Regions from separate parts of the Mesobacillus sp. AQ2 genome, predicted to be linked through region 1. Evidence: riboswitches for the same ligand, from Rfam matches in the RefSeq annotation. Region 1 holds a riboswitch; each other region holds the start of a gene.
The links. A riboswitch is a leader RNA that binds a small molecule or an ion and turns the genes downstream of it on or off. The one in region 1 is predicted to bind lysine.

Region 1 (5,159 bases):
GGTCATGATCGATATGTCACCCATTGAAATAGAAGGCAAAACATTTTTATGCATATCTGTAAAATTGCCAAAGACAAACCTTCTTGTCGTTACCGGCGACAAAGGATATATAATGTGCGGCGCCCTTGATGTCGCGCTTCTCAATGAAAAGCTCAAGAGCAGGAAAGTCATTGCAGGCAGGGCGGTTGGCGTGAAAACGATTGAAGAATTGCTCGAAGCCCCGCTTGAGTCCGTCACATTCGAGGCGGAGAACCTTGGCGCCACAAAAGGGATGGTCGGCAGGGAAGCATTGCTGCTAATGAATTAAGCAGACATTTCACATATGGAAACAACCACTTAAAAAGACAGCCTGAAGAGCTGTCTTTTTTGTGTACTCCAAGTGAATTTTTGCAGAAGCAGTATAAAAAGTGAGTTTTCAATCCGATATAATGATTGAATGAAAAAAATGGGCTCGTTTTTTCCCAACTCAAAAAGGAAAACGAATGACCCAATGATTTGTAATTGTGATAGAATATAAGAAAATATTGTCGTTTTATGTAAAATTTTCTTTATTCATGATAAGGCAGACATAGCCGCCAATTAACAGATAAAGTGGGAATGAACATGAGACTCGTAGCCACCACATCGGTAGAGGAAGGGACTTTACTCGGGAAAGCCATTTATAATGATCAGGGCCAAATCCTGCTAAATGTGGGTGTACGGCTCGAGCGAAACATTCTGAAAAGGCTTGAAGAGTTTAGGATTGATTATATCTATATTAAAGACCCTGATACCGATGATATCATCGTGAAAAACGCGATACCAGATGAAATGCGGATCAATGCGATCATGACAATCGGGGAAACTTTTAAACAAGTTCAGCTGGATTCCAAGATCTCACAAACCTTCGTGCTGGAAAAATCGGCGAGGAAATTCAAGAAGCTGATTGTTGCTTTACTTGATGAATTAAAGAGCAGCAAAGATCTATTGAACCTGCTTTCGGATGTATTCCTGCATGACCATTATATTTTTTCGCATAGCTTGAACGTCACACTTTACTCGCTTGCGATTGGAATAGAAATGAAGCTCTCTCCGAAGGAACTTGAACAGCTGGGGCTCGGGGCGATTTTGCATGATGTAGGGAAAATGAAGGTCCCCGAAGAAATTTTATCAAAGCCAGGCAAACTGACTGCGGAAGAATTCCAAATCATCAAGGCCCATGCTGAGGACGGCTTCCAGATGCTCAGGAATATTCCGACTGTCCCGCTGATTGTTGCCCATTGTGCGTATCAGCATCATGAACGGTTGAATGGAGCGGGGTATCCGCGAGGTTTAAAGGAGGCTGAAATCCACTTATTCGGAAAAATCCTCGGAGTGGCGGATGTATTTGATGCTGTCACATCCAATCGGGTATACCGGCCGGCAATGCTGCCGCATGAAGGCCTGGAAATCCTTTATTCCGGTGCAGGCAGCCTGTTTGACCCAAAGATCGTAGACGCGTTCCGCAGAGCTGTGGCCATCTATCCAATCGGCCTGACTGTCACCCTGAGTGATGGCCGGAAGGGAGTCGTAGCACAACAAAATCCTGGTTTGAGCGAGCGGCCTGTTGTCCGTATTCTGGAGGAAAGCGGCCAAAGAGTGGAACCATACAACCTGGATCTAAAATCCAATCTATCACAGATGATTGTCAGCTGTGATACGATCATACAATACGAGTATGCAACGAATTATTAATTTCGTTCCGCTAAGTGAAATTCCTTTTACTATGAGACAAAGTAATTATAGTTTTTAGGCTAGTTCCCCCCTTTGAAGCATACATATAGCTTTAGAGGGGGGATTTGTTTTGGCAAAATTCGGCCGGCGGCTGCCTCGGAAAGGGCCCTTGCCTTTCAGGTATGTATTCCTGCTGACATTCGTATTTTTTTCCTTTTCCACTGCCGCAGGACTTTGGATCATCGATAAAGGACTTGAACCGACTTTGATGAAATATGCTGAATCCCAGACAAGAAAAATTGCGACTCTGGTTATCAACAAGGCAATCAACAAAAAAATAGCCAGCGGGATGGATATTGATAAAGTAATTGAATTTGTACCGGTGGATGGAGGTACAACCACTGTGGTGAAATTCAACACAGAAATCATCAACCGGGTAAAAGCGGAAACAACCAATATTGTACAAATGAACCTGAAAGAAGCAGAAAGAGGGAATCTTACCTCTCTAGAAATGTTATCCGATGTCGAGCTCGTAACCGATGAAAAAGACAGGGAAGAAGGAATCATTTATTATGTTCCTTTGGGTCAGGCGACCAACAATGCGCTGCTCGGTAATATGGGGCCAAGGGTTCCGGTGAAGTTCAATGCAATCGGCGATGTGACGGCGGATGTCGTCTGGGATACTGAAGAGCATGGGATCAATAATACCCTTATAAATGTATCGGTCAGGGTAAAAGTGAATGTGCAAATCATTATTCCTTTTGCGACAGAAATCGCAACCGTTCAGGAAAATATTCCGATTGGCAGCTTCTATTATCCTGGAAAAGTACCACAGTTCTACAATGGCGGAGGAGATACATCCCCAGCCATCCAGCTTCCTGGCGAATAATAACAGTTGTCAAGTTAGTGATATTGTTATATTATAAAATCAATTGAATAATAAACCACATCATTCCGATGGGGTAGAGGCGCAGGATTCAAGAGTAAGCTGTGTGAGGATGACAACGTTGATCACAGCAGAAAGGGAATTTTGCCGAAGTAATAAAAAATGAGTCGCATTTTTTATTGCTGGGGATACTTTGAACAGGAGTATCACTGTCATTATGGAGGTATATCCATAATGGGGAGCTACAGATCGTGATGGAGAAACTAGTTGCTTATTAAGGGCAGCGATAGAATGTTCTCTATCGTTGCCCTTTTTTATATTTTTTAGAAAGTGGCTACAACTCTTTTCATGGAACAGTTTCCCCCCTGTCAAAAACAAGGAGGAGAAAGAATGGAGAACACAATTTTTTCATTGCTGCCGCCATTATTGGCTATTTTGATGGTAGTGATCACAAGGCGGGTGCTATTGTCTTTGGGGACAGGCATCGTCGCAGCAGCGTTTTTGCTTGCTGACTTTAATATCATTGAAACATTCGCTATTATGTGGGATGCAGCCAAGGGGATAGTCATCGCTGATGGCGAACTGAACACGTATAGCTTATACATCATTTTATTTTTGCTGCTTTTGGGTACAATTACAGCCTTCATTTCTATTTCAGGAGGAAGCCGAGCGTTCGGCGAATGGGCAATGAAGCGTGTCAAAACAAGAGCTGGAGCTCAATTAGTCGGTGCTTTCCTTGGCATTATTATTTTTATTGATGATTATTTCAATGCACTGGCTGTAGGGCAGATCACTCGTCCAATCACGGACCGCCAGAAGGTTTCGCGCGCAAAACTGGCCTATATAATCGATTCAACTTCAGCACCAATGTGTGTCATCTCTCCGATTTCCAGCTGGGGTGCTTATATCATTGCATTGATTGGTACAATCCTTGCTGCACACGGCGTGAATGAATACAGTGCGTTCTCAGGGTTCATGCAGATCGTGCCGATGAACTTCTATGCTCTTGCAGCATTGGCAATGGTGTTCATTGTTGCTCTTAGGAATGTTGAAATCGGCCCAATGAAAAAGCATGAGGAACTTGCGATTACGGAAGGAATTGTTGTTCCTCAGGACAAGCCGGTACCAGGGGAACTGAAGGATGATCTGCCAACGAGTACGAAAGGTACTGTTGGAGACCTTGTATGGCCGATTGTAGCCCTTGTCGTAGGAACAGTAGGCATGATGCTCTGGACAGGCGCAAGTGCTGTTGAAGGAAAAGTAACCATTTTCGGTATTTTTGAAAATACAGATGTCACCAAATCTCTTGTAACTGGCGGATTGTTGGGACTTGCTGTAGCGTTGATTCTTTTTGTCAGACAGGCGGCTGTATTAAAAGGCGTCAATGCCAATGTCTTTGGAAAAGGACTAGCTGAGGGCATTAAATCAATGCTTCCGGCTATCTATATTCTCGTTTTTGCCTGGGTCATCGTTGACCTGATTGGCCGGCTTGAAACAGGTAAATATCTGGCAGGCATCGTTGAAAGCTCAAACATCAATATTGCCTTCCTGCCATTCCTGTTGTTCCTCGTAGCCGGAATCATGGCGTTCTCAACAGGAACATCATGGGGATCATTCGGAATACTGCTTCCGATTGCAGGAGATATCGCAGCGGCTGCTGATATTACAATTCTTTTGCCTGCTTTAGCAGCTGTCCTGGCTGGTGCAGTTTTTGGAGACCACTGCTCGCCAATTTCCGATACAACGATCCTATCATCAACAGGTGCTGGTTCACATCATATGGACCATGTCATGACACAGCTGCCATACGCGCTGATTTCAGCAGCAATTTCTGCTGTCGGATTCCTGGTCCTCGGTTTTACAGGCAGCACGCTCGCAGCACTTGCAGTAGTGGCCATCCTGCTGGTTGCTTTTGCGTTCATCTTCGGAAGCAAAACAAACCAGGAAGAAGTACTGAAAGAAAATCTAGCAGAATAATGAAAAAGCTGTCTGGTATCAGACAGCTTTTTTTCATATTTTTAAAATAGCGGGAATAGAATCCTAATTAATAGGAGTTTTAGTATAGTTGGGAAAATTTTATCGAAAAAAATTTATTATGACGCAAATAATATTTTGACAAGCCATTAAAAACTAGCTATACTATTTCTAGACCAAATAATCTGAAAATATAAAACTTTCTAATTCATCAATATTTTCCAGGTGATTAGAAGGCAAGGGGGATTTATAAATGGAAAATCGTCCACAGTGGGGCACGAGGGCAGGATTCATTCTTGCTGCGGTAGGTTCGGCAGTCGGGTTGGGAAATATTTGGCGCTTCCCGGGTGTAGCTTATGAGAATGGCGGGGGAGCATTCTTCTTCCCATACTTATTTGCTTTATTAACAGCAGGTATCCCAATTTTGATTTTGGAATTCACCATCGGTCATAAGTACCGCGGATCTGCACCATTAAGTTATTTCAAGATGCGAAAAGGCGCAGAATGGCTTGGCTGGTGGCAGCTTGCTATTTCTTTTGTCATTTCGACGTATTACGCAGTCATTATCGCATGGGCAATGTCCTACGCTTATTTCTCGCTCAGCAAG
Region 2 (5,159 bases), 580 kb from region 1:
TAAGATTTTTCTTCATGACCAGGGATTATATGAAGGAAAAACGATCTATTTAACAAATAGTGTAATAGACGGCTTCCGGTCCCAGGGTATCAATCCAGGCGGAAAGCTTGAAGAAGTGAAAACATTTTCGTCAAATGAAATTTTTGACCCGGTCTATCATGAGATTGTTTTATATAAATGGACACCGTAACAGGAGGTGAATGGCATGAATGAGCAAATCAGAAATAAGCTTGCCCTTCTCCCTGCGCAGCCAGGATGTTATTTAATGAAGGACAGGCAGGGAACCATCATTTATGTGGGGAAAGCCAAGGTCTTGAAAAACAGGGTGCGCTCCTATTTTACCGGATCGCATGACGGCAAGACACTTCGGCTAGTGAATGAAATCGAGGATTTCGAGTATATTGTCACCTCATCCGATATGGAGGCACTGCTGCTTGAAATCAATCTGATCAAAAAACATGACCCGAAATACAATATCATGCTCAAGGATGACAAGAGCTATCCTTTCATCAAGCTGACGGCAGAACGGCACCCAAAGCTGATCATCACCCGTAAGGTCAAAAAAGACAGCGGCAAATATTTTGGGCCGTATCCGAACGTCCAGGCAGCGAATGAGACGAAGAAGCTGCTCGACAGAATTTATCCGCTCAGGAAATGCTCGACGCTGCCGGACCGCGTCTGCCTCTATTACCATATGGGACAGTGCCTAGCACCCTGTATTAAGGACGTCGGCAAGGAAGAGTATAAGCAGATTACCGATGAAATCACAAAATTCCTGAATGGCGGTTATAAGGACATCAAGGTTGATTTGACGGCAAAAATGGCTGCCGCTGCCGAGGAACTGGATTTTGAGAGGGCAAAGGAATTCCGCGACAAGATTGCCCACATCGAGGCAACGATGGAAAAGCAGAAGATGACCACGACAGACTTTACCGACCGGGACGTGTTTGGCTATGCTGTCGATAAAGGCTGGATGTGTGTCCAGGTATTTTTTATCCGCCAGGGGAAATTGATTGAAAGGGAAGTTTCGATGTTCCCGATCCATAATGAACCTGAGGAAGATATTCTCACATATCTTGGCCAATTTTATTCGAAAAATGAGCATTTCAAGCCAAAAGAGATATTGGTGCCCGAAAGCGTCGATCTCGAAATGGCAGAGGGATTGCTTGGTGTAAAAGTACTTAAGCCTCAGCGCGGCAAGAAGAAAGAGCTTGTCCACTTGGCTTCAAAAAATGCCCGGATCGCCCTTCAGGAAAAGTTCTCCCTGATCGAGCGCGATGAGGAAAGGACCATCAACGCAGTTGAGAACCTTGGAAAACAAATGGGGATCTATACACCGCATCGGATCGAATCATTTGATAACTCCAATATCCAGGGAACTGACCCGGTTTCAGCGATGATCGTATTCATTGATGGGAAACCGGAGAAAAGGGAGTACCGGAAATATAAAATCAAATCAGTGAAGGGGCCAGATGACTACGAGTCGATGAGGGAAGTCGTCCGCCGCCGGTATACCCGGGTGTTGAGAGAGGGTTTGCCGCTGCCGGATTTGATCATCATCGATGGCGGAAAAGGGCATATCGAGTCCGCCCGGGATGTCCTGGAGAATGAATTAGGTCTTGATATTCCGATTGCCGGCCTGGCCAAGGATGATAAGCACAGGACTTCCCAGCTGCTATATGGCAATCCATTGCAGGTGATTGAATTGCCGCGGAACAGCCAGGAGTTTTACCTGCTGCAAAGGATCCAGGATGAGGTGCACCGCTTTGCCATCACCTTCCACCGGCAGCTGAGAGGAAAAAGCGCTTTCCAATCGATCCTCGATGATATCGGAGGCATTGGCGAAAAGCGGAAGAAAGCGCTGCTGAAACATTTCGGTTCAGTCAAAAAAATGCGAGAAGCCTCTGTTGAGGAATTGAGTGCAGCCGGGCTGCCGGCGAATGTTGCTCAGGAACTATATCAGAAATTACAGGATTAATGTAGCAATCTATTTTTTTGTATGCTATAATGATGGAAATTTCATATTGCTATCACTTTAGAGTATTAAAGTGAAGATAGAGGTGCAAGCTTCAAGAGTAAAAGGCCGGAGAATTATAGGATTCTGGGAAGGGCTTTGAAAGGGGATGCTTGCCGAAGTGGGGAGATGCCTATCCATTTTCTCGCTGGTCCTTCGTTGAATAAACGCTGGATTGTCAAGATTGCCATCTTGGAGTGCTATCTCATGTTGCAGCGTATATACACGTTTATTAAGCAATGGGAGCCACTTCCATTGCTTTTTCTGTTTTTACGGCTCTTTTTTTAAAAGGCTCGGGGAAAATACATATGCAGATAAGCCATGAAGCTCTTACAGAGGCAAAATACTGAAAAAGAGGCAGGGGAAACAAATGGGATTGATTGTACAGAAATTCGGCGGAACATCGGTTGGCAGTGTTGAAAAGATCAGGAATGCTGCCTCAAGGACAGCAGAAGAATTGAGGAACGGCAATAATGTTGTTGTAGTCGTATCAGCAATGGGCAAGACGACCGACCACCTAGTCGATATGGCGAACGATATTTCAAGGGCGCCATCCAAAAGGGAAATGGATATGCTTTTGACGACGGGAGAGCAAATCACCATCGCGCTTTACTCAATGGCTCTTGCACAGAGCGGAATAGAGGCCGTTTCTTTTACTGGCTGGCAGGCTGGAATCAAGACCGAAGGCATCCATGGAAACGCCCGGATCATCGATATTGATACAGAAAGGATTTCCAAAGAGCTGGAGTCAGGAAAGGTGGTCATTGTCGCCGGATTCCAGGGTGTAACAGAGGACGGGGAAATCACCACACTTGGAAGGGGCGGATCAGATACAACAGCCGTCGCGCTTGCAGCCGCATTAAAGGCTGACAAATGCGATATTTATACAGATGTAACGGGCGTGTTCACGACCGATCCAAGATTTGTGAAAAGCGCAAGGAAGTTACTGAGCGTCTCATATGACGAGATGCTTGAGCTGGCGAACCTGGGAGCAGGTGTGCTCCACCCGCGTGCGGTCGAATTCGCCAAGAATTACGGACTGCCGCTTGAAGTAAGATCCAGTATGGAAAAAGAAAGAGGCACAATGATCGAGGAGGAGAATGAAATGGAACAAAATCTAGTTGTACGTGGAGTAGCATTTGAAGACCAGATTACGAGAGTATCAGTACTGGGAGTAAGCACTTCTTTAAAAGGGCTTTCTACGATCTTCACAACACTTGCCCAAAATCATATCAATGTGGATATCATCGTCCAGAGCCGCACAGAAGCAGGCACGGCCAATATTTCATTCTCCATCAAGAGCAATGATCTGCCAGAAACACTGGACGTTCTGGAACGGAATAAAGAATCATTGAATTATCAATCCGTCGAATCAGAAACAGGCCTGGCAAAGGTATCGATCGTCGGATCAGGCATGGTATCAAATCCCGGAGTTGCCGCGAAAATGTTCGAAGTCCTCGAAGGAAACGGCATCCAGGTCAAAATGGTAAGCACATCCGAAATCAAAGTTTCCACAGTCGTAAACGAAAAACAAATGGTCCATGCCGTCGAATCACTCCATGAGGCATTCGAGCTTTATTCAGGAGCAGTTAAGACGAACTAATAAATCATGCTTAAAGCTTTCCTGGGTGCCCTCCAGGAAAGCTTTTATATATGCTGCTGTGTGATCGTAAAAGTGTCCCTCAAGAGTTTATAGGCACATTAGAGACGATTATGTGCGGATAAAAGGGCAGAATGAGAGTTTATCGTTACATTTAAGCGGATTATGTGCGGATAAAGGGCAGAAGAGAGTTTATCGTCACATTAAAGCGGAAGGGCACAGTAACGGTTTCACTGTGCCCTCTTATATTTACTCAATAATATCAGTCTTATCCCACTTGATTGTAAACTGGACTTTTGATGCTTTCTTATTGGGGTGCTCGAATGCTTCTGCTGTAAATTTTTTCTGGTGTTCCATTTGCTGGGCGATGAAACCGGCTTCCAGCTGGAATTTGGTATTTGGGTTTTTTTTCAGTCGGGAGGAAATCAGTTCACTGCTGAGTTCCAGCAGTATTTCTCTTCTGGATTCTTCTTTGATGGTGAGACGGCCCCAGCCGGCGTCCTGGAAAAACTGGATGGTCTCCTCCAAGTTGGACAAAAGATGTTTGCGGGCGAGGCGTTTACCGGCCCAGTAAAGGATTTCTGGAGTATCTTTGCCAAGCAGTTCGTTCAATAATTCTTCCCTGATCAATTCATATCCGAAAGCGCTGACAGCGAGTGGCTCGCTTTCGGTTTTTGGCTCTGAAGTTGTTATTTCGCTCATGTTCTCCCCTCTTTCTATGAATCTATTATAAACAATTTGCCAAAAAAACACTGGCGTTGATAAAAATAAATAACTGTTAATTTTTGTTTCCATAAAGAATTTTATAAATTTTTTCCATGTTTATACCATACCCGTAACTTGGAATTTCAAAAATTAATTTTGTGTCATTCGGCTGCAAAGGGCAATAGTATTATTTTAATATACTCTTTCTGAGGTGGGAATAAATAAAAAGTGGGATTTTTACGATATCAATATATTTTAAAAATTTTATTTATATAAGCATTTTTATGTATACGTTTTCTTGACGCTCCAATATGATGGGAGTAAAATGAACATGTCACATAATTGTAAGAAATGCTTATATTTTTGATGTGAGGCTGTTTCAATCTCTTAGGTTAATAGGGATGGGGAGAGAAGTCTTAACATCACGGCCAAATTTCAAGGGGGGTATACATATGGCAGGTAGACAAGAGTTTTATTGGCGGAGGCTGCATTCATTGCTGGGTGTAATTCCGGTAGGTCTTTTCCTCACGCAGCACCTTGTAGTCAACCACTTTGCTACTGGGGGAGAGGAATCATTCAACAATGCAGCACATTTCATGGAGCAGTTGCCTTTCAGGTATTTTCTAGAAGTTTTCATTATCTTCTTACCATTATTATTCCATGCTATTTACGGTCTTTATATTGCTTTTACAGCTAAAAACAATATAGGCCAATATGGCTATTTCAGAAACTGGATGTTCATGCTTCAGCGTGTGTCCGGGGTGATCACTTTAATCTTCGTTGCATGGCATGTGTGGGAAACTCGTATTGCTGCGGCTTTCGGTGCTGCTGTTAACTTCC
Region 3 (5,159 bases), 1.5 Mb from region 1:
CCAGATCATTCTGATATGGGAATGATTGATGGCCCTAATGATCGTCTCATGGAAGAGCACATCCTGGAGGCTGAACTCGTCAGCGTCCTTGTACTTGATGGCGATTTTCATCATTTCGAGGATTTTGCTCAACTCAGTTACAAGATTTGAAGTATCTATTTTTATCAGTCGTTCAAAAACAAATGATTCAATCAATAAGCGGACGTCATAAATCTCCTCAACATCCTTTTCGGTCAAGCCAATGACTATAGCGCCCATTCTTTCCAGCCGAATCAAGTTTTCAGCCGCGAGGATTTTCAGCGCTTCACGAATGGGTGAGCGGCTGACCCCAAAGTCCGCAGCTAATTTGTTTTCCGAAAGGGTGGCACCGCTTTCAATCAATCCCGAAATAATCTGCATCCGCAGCTCACTCGCGACACGATCACCGGTCGACGCCTTCGAAAGCCATTTTTGAGGATAAAGAAATTCATTTTTTTCAGTCATTTCCTCACCTTCCTGGTTAATCAAGTATACTTGTATACAAGTATTATAAAACGAATTTTAGAAATTGCAAGCGTTTTCTACTGTGATTATTTTGCCAAATTAGTTTGGTTTCATTCTCGATAGAAAAGGAGGTGGAATTAAATAAAGAAGAAAAAATGTGCACGGTTAAGGGAAGTAAGAGAAAAACCGTTCAAATAAAGAAGAGATATGTGCCCGGTTAAGGGAAGTAGGAGAAAAACCGGTCAAATAAAGAAGAGTTATGTGCCCGGTTAAGGGAAGTAGGAGAAAAACCGGTCAAATAAAGAAGAGTTATGTGACCGGTTAAGGGAGGTAAGAGAAAAACCGGTCAAATAAAGAAGAGTTATGTGACCGGTTAAGGGAGGTAAGAGAAAAACCGGTCAAATAAAGAAGAGATATGTGCCCAGTTAGGGGAAGTAAGAGAAAAACCGGTCAAATAAAGAAGAGGTATGTGCCCAGTTAGGGGAAGTGAGAGAAAAACCGGTCAAATAAAGATGAGATATATGACCGGTTAAGGAAAGAAAAAGGGAAACGGGTCAAATAAATTGCCAAGAGGAGATAAAACTTCCCCTTGGCTAAAGTCCGTGTAGAAATTATTACTCGTAATAAGTAGATTTGCATTCGCCGTTGGCTGATAGATTGTTTTTTAAAACTCTTCTAATAGATTTCCTTGGTAGGTCTCCGTTGCTCCAATCATATATGATGGTTGTGGTTACTCTTCGATCGGGAAACAGTATTTGAAAACTTTTTAACGTTTGTAAAACAAGGGATTCAATAGAGTCACGTGCCCCACAGTGACTGCATACAAATCTTTTTTGTCCCAATGAATCCAAAAACCCCCCACACCCCTCACAAACAACCCCTTTCCTCAACCCATCAAATTCGTACCCTGGCACTCTGGTAAACGGTGATTTCTTAATATGCAAGGACAAGAGGGCCTCGGCGAGTTTGGTATGTTTGTTTGTTAGTTTTGAGGAGGTTCTGTTCATCCTATCCATAAACCGATTCAGTTGGGTTGGCAAAATAATGGGTGATTTCAGTGGTGCTTGCAGAAGGGTGAATTCCGGGTTGATGAACACGAGGTGTGGTTCGAGAGGGATGTAGAATCCTAGATTCTTCAGCAGTTGTTTTAGCAGGGATTCGGCACGGCTTAGCTGGTGGAGGGGGTTTTTGGTTTCAGCACCGGCGGCGGTTTTAAATTTGTCTCCATCTAAATAGTAGTCTCCTTCTAAATTTTTCACTTCGAAAAGGTGGAGCCGATCCTGGGTAATCACGAGGGAATCGATTTGAAAGAGGGTGCCATTCACTTCCAGTAAAAGGTCGTTGATAATCAGACTCTCCACTCGGCAGTTCGTGAACCACTGGTCAAATTGCACTTCGCCTTCATAGCCTTTTTCCAGCGTGTACAGGTTCGATGCCGCTTTCTCCTCCAGCTCCATCCGGGGCTTCAACGCTTGTAAAATCTCTAATTCTTCTGGTTTGGTCCGTTCTTTAACTATCATTTTCCACTTCCTTTCTTCCTTCATTTTAAAAGAATCCAAAATAAAAATCAGTGAACTTTCTGGGGCATTTATGATACTATTAAGCTAATTTCATATGATCTTATCAGATCGGTGAGGTAGAGGAGCGAACAACAAGAGTAGGCCATCGGAGTATGACATCAATGATGGTGGCTGGAAGGGTTGTTTGCCGAAGCGTGGCCAGGGTCAGACTGGTTACTGCTGGGATGCTTTCTGAAAAAGGAGCAGACTGTCATGCTTGAATTGGCGCATGGAGAACTACTGATCGAAATGGGAGATAACGTGTATTGTAAAAGCAATGACCGGTTATTTCTGTCGTTGCTTTTTATAGACAAGAGCTTTTCCTCCATTCCTTCTATTAAACTCCACTCCCGGGCATGTGCCTCTCCTGGCTTTCATTTTACCAAAAAGGAGAGAATCATCTTGAGAACCATCTACAAAAATGGCACCATCTATACATTCAATTCACTTAACCCAATTGTTCAGGCTGTGGTCATTGAAAATGGCCGGTTCATCGATATGGGAACTTCTGCGGATATGGTGCTGCATTGGGGCAGCCAGGCACAAATTATCGACCTCGAAGGGAAAACAGCCACCCCTGGCCTGATCGACAGCCATCTTCACCTATCGATCATGGCAGATAGTTTTATCAACCTAGATTTTGTCGGAATCACAACCAAGCAGGGGATGCTAAAAAAAATACAGGAAAAAGCAAACCAGCTTAAGCCTGGCGAATGGATTGTCGGCTCAAGCTGGGACGAGAACCTTTTTACCGACGGAGGGATTCCGAAAATTACAGAGCTGGATTATGTCGCGCCGGCAAACCCGCTATTTTTAACAAGGACGTGCCTGCATGCGACGTTAGTCAACAGCAGGGCGCTCGAGGTGATCGGCTATCATCCGGATATAAGTGTTCCAGAGGGCGGCACAATCGTACTGGATGAAATCACCAAGCAGCCGACGGGCTTGTTCCTGGAATCAGCGGCGAATCTAGTCAGACAGTACATTCCGGAACGTTCCTACGATGACTGGAAAAAAGCGATGCGCCAGACGATGCAGTTTGCGATCAGCAAGGGGCTGACAAGCGTGCATACGAATGATCCGCTGTATCTCGGCGGATTGGAGCAGACATGGAATCTTTTCAATGAGCTGTTAAATGGAGAGCAGCTTGGTTTGCGCAGCAATCTCCTGATCAACCATGAATTTTTACCGGACTTAAAAGAAGCGGGAATGTACACTGGATACGGCAATGATACACTGCAAATCGGCGCTGTGAAAATTTTTGCCGATGGAGCGTTTGGTAGGAGAACGGCGCTCCTGACAGAACCATATAGCGATGCGCCGGGACACTACGGCGATGCGATGTATGACCAGGAACAGCTATATGAAATCGTAAAAGGGGCGCGTGATCTGGACATGCCGATTGCAGTCCATACGATTGGTGACCAGGCACTGGAAAATGTCCTTGATGTGCTGGACAAGTTCCCGGCTGCAGCCTATCGCGACCGCTTGATCCACGCACAGGTTCTGAGGGAGGAATTAATTCCACGTCTCAAGGCACCTAGCAGGATTGCCGACATCCAGCCGCGTTTCCTTGCGAGTGACTTCCCATGGGTACAGGAACGACTTGGCGAAAAACGGATCAAGCTCTCCTACGCCTGGAAAACCTTGATGGATGCTGGCGTGATTTGCGCTGGAGGTTCAGATGCTCCAGTAGAACCGGTCGACCCGATTCTCGGAATCCATGCGGCAGTGACACGCAAAAAGCCGGGTGAAAACCACGAGGGTTATGTACCTGAGCAAAAATTATCAATGTTCGATGCATTCCGCCTGTTCACCGAACTCGGAGCCTATCCAACAAATGAAGAGACGGTAAAAGGCACAATCGCCCGAGGGAAATTTGCGGATATGACTGTGTATTCATCCAACCCATTTGAAATGGCCGATCCAGACGAATTATTATCCATGAACATCGATATGACAATCATCGGCGGGGAAATCAAATATCGCAGTCTCTCATAAGCATAAACATAGGAACGGTTCTTCTACTTCCATCGAAAGTAGGAGTGCCGTTCTTTTTAGTTTTATGGCTAAAGTCCTAAAATTTTCTGAAATCGAACCGAAATAATTAATATGAAGAGAAACGGTAATTGACTATATTGCTGGACGGGAGAGCGGAAAATGAAATTCAGGAAGAGTTTTGCGAGAAAACCACAGATGAAGTTTGGTGTTCGGGCCAAGTTATTGGCGGGCTTTTTTTCGGTTTTGGCTTTGTTGGCAGTCGTGGCAATCATCACGAATTTCGAATTTAACAAGATGAATAGTCAGTATTCTACGTCGATTGAAGACCGGATGGGGAAGCTGAATTTGATTGTCGAAATGAAGGATGCCGTCATGCGGGAGCAGCTTGCGCTTCAAAAATACATGGCAAATAGTGATGGTGAGAGCCTGATCGAATTTGAAGGAGCGGTAGAGGATTTTGCTAAGAGCTCAAAGAAGTACTTGAGCTCAGCAAAATCCGCTGAAGAGAAGAAAGTGGGAGAGAATCTGGTCGCGGCTGAGGCGCAATATTATGATGTCGCTTCAGAAGCCTTTACTCTCATCCGGGATGAACAAACGGTAAAGGTAAGGCTTTTAATGCAGGAAAAAGGAAATAAGCTTATCTTTAGCTTGAATTCAGCAGCCGAAGATGCGATTAAGTACCAGCAAGCTGCCCTGAATACAACGAGTGAAACCCTTTCCGGAAATGTCCAGAAGGTAGCCTTGCTCATCATCGCGCTCTCTGTGGCGGCATTTGTCATTGGGACTGTGATTGCTACATATATTAGCAGAATGATTTCAAAACCTGTCCAGCTTGTCTCTCAGGCAGCAAAGCAATTAGCTGACGGAAATCTGGCCATTGAAAAAATCAATGTGAAGAATACAGATGAAATCGGGCAATTAGCAACTGATTTCAATGAGATGGCAACAAATTTAAGGAATATCATTTTTCAGGTGAGCAGCACTTCCGAGCAGGTTGCGGCATCAGCTGAGGAGATGATGGCTAGTGCGGACCAGACGAATTCTGCCACGAACCAGGTGGCGACAGCCATCCAGGAAGTCGCCGGCGGTGCAGAGCTACAAAGCAAGAATACAGAG

Region 2: linked by a shared signal. The riboswitch ahead of QNH36_RS17885 (aspartate kinase) and the one ahead of QNH36_RS20750 (Na+/H+ antiporter NhaC family protein) in region 1 are both predicted to bind lysine.
Region 3: linked by a shared signal. The riboswitch ahead of QNH36_RS03950 (amidohydrolase) and the one ahead of QNH36_RS20750 (Na+/H+ antiporter NhaC family protein) in region 1 are both predicted to bind lysine.

Annotation. Positions count from the first base shown of each region.
Region 1 covers NZ_CP126080.1:4,112,090-4,117,248, reverse strand. Annotated here, with positions in the region: gene QNH36_RS20765 (YunC family protein) at 5-307, shown strand; gene QNH36_RS20760 (HD-GYP domain-containing protein) at 604-1,713, shown strand; gene yunB (sporulation protein YunB) at 1,823-2,581, shown strand; lysine riboswitch at 2,648-2,831, shown strand; gene QNH36_RS20750 (Na+/H+ antiporter NhaC family protein) at 2,969-4,555, shown strand; gene QNH36_RS20745 (sodium-dependent transporter) at 4,806-5,159, shown strand, end outside.
Region 2 covers NZ_CP126080.1:3,536,739-3,541,897, reverse strand. Annotated here, with positions in the region: gene QNH36_RS17895 (hypothetical protein) at 1-190, shown strand, start outside; gene uvrC (excinuclease ABC subunit UvrC) at 206-1,978, shown strand; lysine riboswitch at 2,048-2,225, shown strand; gene QNH36_RS17885 (aspartate kinase) at 2,385-3,617, shown strand; gene QNH36_RS17880 (YslB family protein) at 3,864-4,316, opposite strand; gene QNH36_RS17875 (succinate dehydrogenase cytochrome b558 subunit) at 4,772-5,159, shown strand, end outside.
Region 3 covers NZ_CP126080.1:789,378-794,536, forward strand. Annotated here, with positions in the region: gene QNH36_RS03940 (GntR family transcriptional regulator) at 1-483, opposite strand, end outside; gene QNH36_RS03945 (nuclease-related domain-containing protein) at 1,098-2,027, opposite strand; lysine riboswitch at 2,113-2,290, shown strand; gene QNH36_RS03950 (amidohydrolase) at 2,442-4,043, shown strand; gene QNH36_RS03955 (methyl-accepting chemotaxis protein) at 4,203-5,159, shown strand, end outside.